Sphingobium yanoikuyae: one gene and its partner. The protein of the gene in region 2 binds, or shares a complex with, the protein of the main gene of each other region. Links are inferred from orthologs where the notes say so. Each region holds a gene or a part of one and is shown on either strand. Other genes may lie near its edges. The genes, in order: U0025_RS23115 and pnp.

Region 1 (3,561 bases), 4.2 Mb from region 2 along the record:
ATCGTCGTTGCCAGCGCAATTATGTTGAGCATGCGCCGCTTGTGCAACGCGCGCCCATCGGCCGTCCAGCCCATTTTCATGACGTCTATCCGTCCAGCGTCCCCACGCTGAATTTCGGATTAAGCATCGGCTGTTGTGACGGGGTAAAATGAAACGGTTAATATCGGTTTCAGCATGAATCGCCGGCCGACCGATCAAGGTCATCATAAAGACATAATCTTTTCAGGGACCGTTGCCCAGCGCGCCCATGACTGCTACCCCTTCACATTCCGGGAGGACCGACCATATCAATAAGGTCCTTTGCGGATCTTGATTATTTGCATCGGCGCGCGCCTGTCGCTCGAGCCGATGCGCAACAGGTTGACGCTGCATGAGGCATGACTTTCCTTCCACGCTGGCCCCGATACCGGGTGCTGTGGCGTGGATGGTCCGGCCCGGCGCACTGTCCGGCCCTGCCGACGCAGCAGACACGCAATTCTTCCTTCAAACCTGGACGATGCCGCCTCGCGCGCCGAACCCGGCGCGCGCACGGCCGTCCCATCACTATCGCGTGGCGGCCCGGCCCAGTGCCTGCGGCCGCCATCGCCGGAGACACATAAATGACAATGCGTATGCTGATCGATGCGCGCCACCGGGAAGAAACCCGGGTCGCGGTCGTCAAGGGAAACCGGATCGAGGAATTTGACTTCGAATCCGCTGAGCACAAGCAGCTCAAGGGCAATATCTATCTCGCCAAGGTCACCCGCGTAGAGCCTTCGCTCCAGGCGGCCTTCGTCGATTATGGTGGCAATCGCCACGGCTTCCTCGCTTTCAGCGAAATCCATCCCGACTATTACCAGATTCCGCGCGAAGACCGCGAGGCGTTGCTGCGCGAGGAACGCGCGCATGCCGAGGAAGAGGCCGCGCTGCGCGCCGATTATGACGAGGATGAGGACGCCGCCGGCGACGATGGCGTCGAGGTCGTGGAAGCGACCCATCATGACGATGAGGAAGGCGCCCACGAAGCCGAAGCCAGCGAAGGCGAAAGAAACGAAGGCGGCCGCCCGAACCGACGCAAGCGCGAAAAGGGCGACGACGCGGCCGACGAGCTGCGCCGCAAGCGCATGGCGCTGCGCCGTCGCTACAAGATCCAGGACGTCATCAAGCGCCGCCAGGTGCTGCTGGTGCAGGTCGTCAAGGAAGAGCGCGGCAACAAGGGTGCGGCGCTGACCACCTATTTGTCGCTGGCCGGTCGCTATTGCGTGCTGATGCCCAACACCAGCCATGGTGGCGGCATTTCGCGCAAGATCAGCAATGCAGCCGATCGCAAGCGACTGAAGTCGATCATCGCCGAAATGGCGCTGCCTTCGTCGATGGGCTGCATCGTGCGCACCGCCGGCCTGCAGCGCACCAAGCCCGAGATCAAGCGCGACTTCGACTATCTCGCCCGCCTGTGGGACGAGATTCGCGAGAAGACGCTGCGCGCCGCCGCGCCCGAGCTGATCCATAACGACAGCGACCTCATCAAGCGGGCGATCCGCGATATCTATAACAAGGATATCGAGGAAGTGATCGTCGAGGGCGAGCATGGCTACAAGGCCGCCAAGGACTTCATGAAGCTGCTGATGCCGAGCCATGCCCGGCGCGTGAAGCAATATGCCGACGCGGTGTCGCTGTTCCAGCGCGCCAGCGTCGAGGACCAGCTGGCGGCGATGTACAATCCCGTCGTTCAGCTGAAGTCCGGCGGCTATCTGGTCATCAACCCGACCGAGGCGCTGGTGTCGATCGACATCAACTCGGGCCGGTCGACCCGCGAGCATGGCATCGAGCAGACCGCCGTTGCCACCAATTTGGAGGCCGCGCGCGAAATCGCCCGCCAGCTGCGCCTGCGCGACATGGCAGGCCTGGTCGTCATCGACTTCATCGACATGGAGATGAACTCCAACATCCGTAAGGTCGAGAAGGCGATGAAGGAGGCGCTGAAGGACGATCGCGCCCGTATTCAGGTCGGCCGCATTTCGGGCTTTGGCCTGATGGAAATGAGCCGCCAGCGTCTGCGCACCGGCGTGCTGGAAGCATCGACCCGCCAGTGCCCGCATTGCGAAGGCACCGGCCTGGTCCGCACCGCATCGTCGGCGGGCCTTGGCGCGCTGCGCATGCTGGAGGAAGAGGCCGCCCGTGGTCGCGGCAGCGTCATCACCCTGCGCGCCAGCCAGGAAGCCGCCTTCTACGTCCTCAACAACAAGCGCCGCGAACTGGACGAGATCGAACAGCGCTATGGCGTGCGCATCGTCGTCCTGCCCGATGGCGAGATCGAGGGCGCCCGCATGTCGGTCGAGCCCAGCGGTCCGCGCCCCGAACGCGTCGTCACCTATGCCCCGCTCGCGGAGGAAGAGGATGACCTCGACGTGATCGAGGAAGAGGAAGAAGAGGAAGAGATCGAGGAAGAGGCCGTCCCCGAACGTCAGGAGCGTGGCGAGCGCGGTGACCGGGGCGAGGAACGCGAAGGCGGACGCCGCCGTCGCCGTCGTCGCCGCCGTCGCGGTGGCCAGCGCGATGATGCGCAGGGCGAGACCGGCGAAGACAATGGCGCCGAAGACGGTGAAGAAGGCGAGGAATCGGCCGAAGTCGAGACCGATGCCGAAGCTGTGGCAGCCGAGCCGGCCGTCGAGGGCGAGGACGAAGGCGGCAGCCGTCGTCGTGGTCGCCGCGGTCGCCGTGGCGGTCGCCGCCGTCGCGAAGGTGGCGAAGCGGGTGCCGAAGCCGGTGAGACCGCTGGCGAGGACGGCGCCGAGACGGTGATCGAAGCCGAAGCGGCTGCGCCTGCCGAGGCGGCTCCGGTTGCCGAAGCGGCGCCGGAAGAAGCCCCGGCCGAGGAAGCGCCCAAGACGCGCCGTCGCCCCCGTGCCCGCAAGGCAAAGGACGCGGCCGCCGAGCCGGCTGCCGTCGAAGCAACCGAAGCCCCGGCCGAAGTCGTTGCCGAAGCGCCCGCCGCCGAGCCGGTTGCCGAGGAAGCGGCCGAAAAGCCCAAGCCCAAGCGCACCCGCAAGAAGAAGGCGGATGTCGAGGCCGAAGCCGCTGCGGCAGCCGAAGCGCCCGCCGTCGAAGCGGTTGCCGAGGAATTGGCCGAAAAGCCCAAGCCCAAGCGCACCCGCAAGAAGAAGGTCGAACCGGTCGCCGAGGAAGCCGCCGTCGAGGCCGCGCCGGCCGTGACCGAAGTCGCAGCCGCACCCGCCGAGGTACCGGCTGCGGCTGCACCGGCCAGCGAAGCCGTCACCGCCGACCCCGCCGCCGAGGCCGAGAGCGACGAGAATGGCGAACCGCGCCGTGGCTGGTGGCAGCGCACCTTCGGCCAATAAGGCCAGGGCACAGGCCTGAATGAAAAACGCCGCCATCCAGCCCCAGGGGTCGGATGGCGGCGTTTTTCGTGGCTTCACTTGATGTTCAGGGCGAGAAGGGCATAAATCGGGCCAATGCCTGTTCCCCTTCCCCATCAAGGCTTTGCACGATGACGCGGTGGCTGCGCCTTGCCGCGCTTCTGCTGGGGTCGCTGATGCTGATGGCGCGGCCGGCGCTGGCCCA
Region 2 (3,368 bases):
CTGCGCTCCCGCTCCACCGCCAGGTTGAAATTGGCGCGCTGCATGAAGTGGATGAGCAAGATGTCGACGGCCACGACCATCGTGTAGAAGATCAGCGCCATGGCGACGCCGGGGTTGAAGGCCAGCGCATAAAAGGGCGGGATGAAGCAATACCAGGACAGCAGCCCGCCGATGATGGCGGCGAAGATGCCCGGCCGCACCCCGAACAGGAAGGAGGAGAGGATGACCGCCGGGAAGAAGGTGACGAAGGGATAGCCGACCGGCAGCAGCGTTTCCGCTGCAACACGCGCCAGCCAGGCGAGGAGGCAGAGCAACAGGCTCAGGGCATAGCCATAGACCGGTCTTGGAAGCACGAGCGGCAGGCGCTCGACAAACCGCTCATTGCTGCGTTGCATGGACATTCCCCCAGGAACCGTGACGCGACCGTATCAGATGTCGCCCCCCGCGCCTTGATCGAAATCAGCCCTGACAGGATTCGTCACGAAAAAGGGCGCCCGGTCGAACCGGACGCCCCATTTTCCTGTCAGCGATGATGCTGCCGATCAGTCCTGGGTCAGGAAGTCGGGCAGGCCGGCGTTGGAGCCGTCATCGTCGCCCTTGCCTTCGCTGCGCGGGCCACGGTCGCGGCGCGGGCCACGATCGCCACCACGACCGCCACGGTCGCCGCCGTCACGGCGCGGGCCGCGACCACGATCGCCGCGATCACCACGGTCCCCGCGCGGTTCACGCGGTTCGCGGGCCGGACGGGTGTCTTCCAGTTCCTCGCCGGTTTCCTGGTCGACGACGCGCATCGACAGGCGAACCTTGCCGCGCGGATCGATCTCGAGAACCTTGACCTTCACTTCCTGGCCTTCCGACACGACGTCGGTCGGCTTCTCGACGCGCTCATTCTTCATTTCGCTGACGTGGACGAGGCCGTCCTTGCCACCCATGAAGTTCACGAACGCACCGAAGTCGACGATGTTGACGACCTTGCCGGTGTAGATCTTGCCGACTTCCGCTTCCTCGACGATGCCCAGAATCCACTTCTTGGCAGCTTCGATCTGGGCGGTGTCGGACGACGAAATCTTGATGATGCCTTCGTCGTCGATGTCGACCTTGGCGCCGGTTTCGGCGACGATCTCGCGGATGACCTTGCCGCCGGTGCCGATGACGTCACGGATCTTCGACTTGTCGATCTGGATCGTCTCGATGCGCGGGGCGTGCGCCGACAGTTCGGTGCGGGTCGAGGACAGGGCCTTGTTCATCTCACCCAGGATGTGGGCGCGACCTTCCTTGGCCTGGCGCAGAGCGGTCTCGAAGATTTCCTGCGTGATGCCGGCAACCTTGATGTCCATCTGCATGGTGGTGATGCCGGCTTCCGTGCCAGCGACCTTGAAGTCCATGTCGCCGAGGTGATCTTCGTCGCCCAGGATGTCCGAGATGACGGCGAAGTCGCTGCCTTCCAGGATCAGGCCCATGGCGATGCCCGACACCGGACGCTTCAGCGGAACGCCCGCATCCATCATCGAGAGCGAACCACCGCAGACGGTGGCCATCGACGAGGAACCGTTCGACTCGGTGATATCCGAGAGAACGCGGATGGTGTAGGGGAATTCGTCCTTGGTCGGCAGCACCGGGTGCAGCGCGCGCCAGGCGAGCTTGCCATGGCCGACTTCACGACGACCCGGCGCACCGAAGCGGCCCACTTCACCGACCGAATAGGGCGGGAAGTTGTAGTGCAGCATGAAGTTTTCATAGTGCAGGCCGGTCAGGCCGTCGATCATCTGCTCGGCGTCCTTGGTGCCCAGCGTGGTGGTGCAGATCGCCTGCGTCTCGCCACGGGTGAACAGGGCCGAACCATGGGTGCGCGGCAGGAAGCCGACCATCGCCTCGATCGGACGGATCTGGGTGGTGGTGCGGCCGTCGATGCGCTGGCCGTCCTTCAGGATGGCGCCACGGACGATTTCGGCTTCCAGCTTCTTGGTCAGCTTGATGCCGGCCATCACGGTCTGGGCGTCGAGGCCGTCTTCCGTGAACATCGCCTTCGCCTTGGCGCGGGCTTCGTTCAGGGCGTTCGAGCGGGCCGACTTGTCGGTCAGCTTGTAGGCAGCGGCGATGTCGCCACCGATCAGATCCTTGAGCTTGGTCTTGAGCGCGCCGAGATCGTCGCCCTTGGCCATTTCCCACGGATCCTTGGCGGCCTTCTCGGCCAGCTGGATGATCGCGTCGACGACCTTCTTGCTCGCTTCATGGGCGAACAGGACGGCGCCGAGCATGACGTCTTCCGACAGTTCCTTGGCTTCGGATTCGACCATCATCACAGCGTTGCTGGTGGCAGCGACGACCAGGTCGAGTTCGCCGGTCTTCACTTCGTCCAGCGACGGGTTCAGCTGATATTCGCCATCCTTGTAACCGACGCGGGCAGCGCCGATCGGGCCCATGAAGGGCACGCCCGACAGGGTCAGGGCAGCGGAAGCAGCGATCATCGCGACGATGTCGGGCTCGCTCTCGCCATCGAACGACATCACCTGGGCGATGACGTTGATTTCGTTGTAGAAGCCTTCGGGGAAGAGCGGGCGGATCGGACGGTCGATCAGGCGCGAAACCAGGGTTTCCTTCTCGGTGGCGCCACGCTCACGCTTGAAGAAACCACCCGGAATGCGGCCGGCGGCCGAATATTTTTCCTGATAGTGAACGGTCAGCGGGAAGAAGTCCTGGCCGTCCTTCACCGACTTGGCGGCGGTCACGGCGCACAGCACCACGGTTTCGCCATAGGTTGCCAGCACGGCGGCGTCGGCCTGACGCGCGATCCGGCCGGTTTCGAGGGTCAGCGTCTTGCCGGCCAGCTCGATCGAAACTTTCTTTACATCGAACATATATGTTCCTTTGCCCACCTGGCCCTATTGCCGGGCGGGGCCTCATATGCGGACGAAACCGGTCCGCGGCGGTTGTGGAGCATCGTATGGCCCCTGAAACGAAACGGGGCGCCGGATTGCGCCCGTCCCGAATGACATCCCCAAAAGGACGTCCGTTAGAATCGGAAACGGCCCCGAATGGGGCCGTCCCTTATTAGCAGGCTTACTTGCGCAGGCCCAGCTTGGTGATGAGGTCGGTGTAGCGAGCCGCATCCTTCTTCTTCAGATAGTCCAGCAGCGAACGACGCTTGTTGACCAGCATCAGCAGGCCGCGACGGCTGTGGTTATCCTTGTGGTGACCCTTGAAATGCTCGGTCAGGTTCGAGATGCGCTCCGACAGGATCGCAACCTGGACTTCCGGCGAACCGGTGTCGCCTTCGACGCGGGCATGTTCCTTGATCAGCGTTTCCTTGCGCTCTGCAGTGATCGACATCGGGCTTCCTTTCGTATCTAGAGATTGAAGCCGCGCAC

Evidence for each region.
Region 1: the proteins of pnp (region 2) and U0025_RS23115 are in contact, whole or in part, in a cryo-EM structure (PDB 9QH0), measured with the Escherichia coli proteins. The link is inferred for Sphingobium yanoikuyae from one-to-one orthologs.

What each region holds. Positions count from the first base shown.
Region 1 is NZ_CP139979.1:4,949,813-4,953,373, reverse strand. What follows is about bases 290-3,538. They hold U0025_RS23115 (Rne/Rng family ribonuclease), read left to right. Parts: upstream 290-599; coding sequence 600-3,338; downstream 3,339-3,538. Other genes in these bases: U0025_RS23110 (M48 family metalloprotease), read left to right, coding at 3,488-3,538. Also shown: U0025_RS23120 (N-acetylmuramoyl-L-alanine amidase), read right to left, coding at 1-80; more of U0025_RS23110, read left to right, coding at 3,539-3,561. UniProt on the Escherichia coli protein: Endoribonuclease that plays a central role in RNA processing and decay. Required for the maturation of 5S and 16S rRNAs and the majority of tRNAs. Also involved in the degradation of most mRNAs.
Region 2 is NZ_CP139979.1:746,551-749,918, reverse strand. What follows is about bases 201-3,256. They hold pnp (polyribonucleotide nucleotidyltransferase), read right to left. Parts: upstream 2,859-3,256; coding sequence 543-2,858; downstream 201-542. Other genes in these bases: rpsO (30S ribosomal protein S15), read right to left, coding at 3,061-3,256; U0025_RS03510 (sensor histidine kinase), read right to left, coding at 201-395. Outside these bases: more of U0025_RS03510, read right to left, coding at 1-200; more of rpsO, read right to left, coding at 3,257-3,330; tRNA pseudouridine(55) synthase TruB, read right to left, coding at 3,348-3,368. UniProt on the Escherichia coli protein: Involved in mRNA degradation. Catalyzes the phosphorolysis of single-stranded polyribonucleotides processively in the 3'- to 5'-direction. Also involved, along with RNase II, in tRNA processing.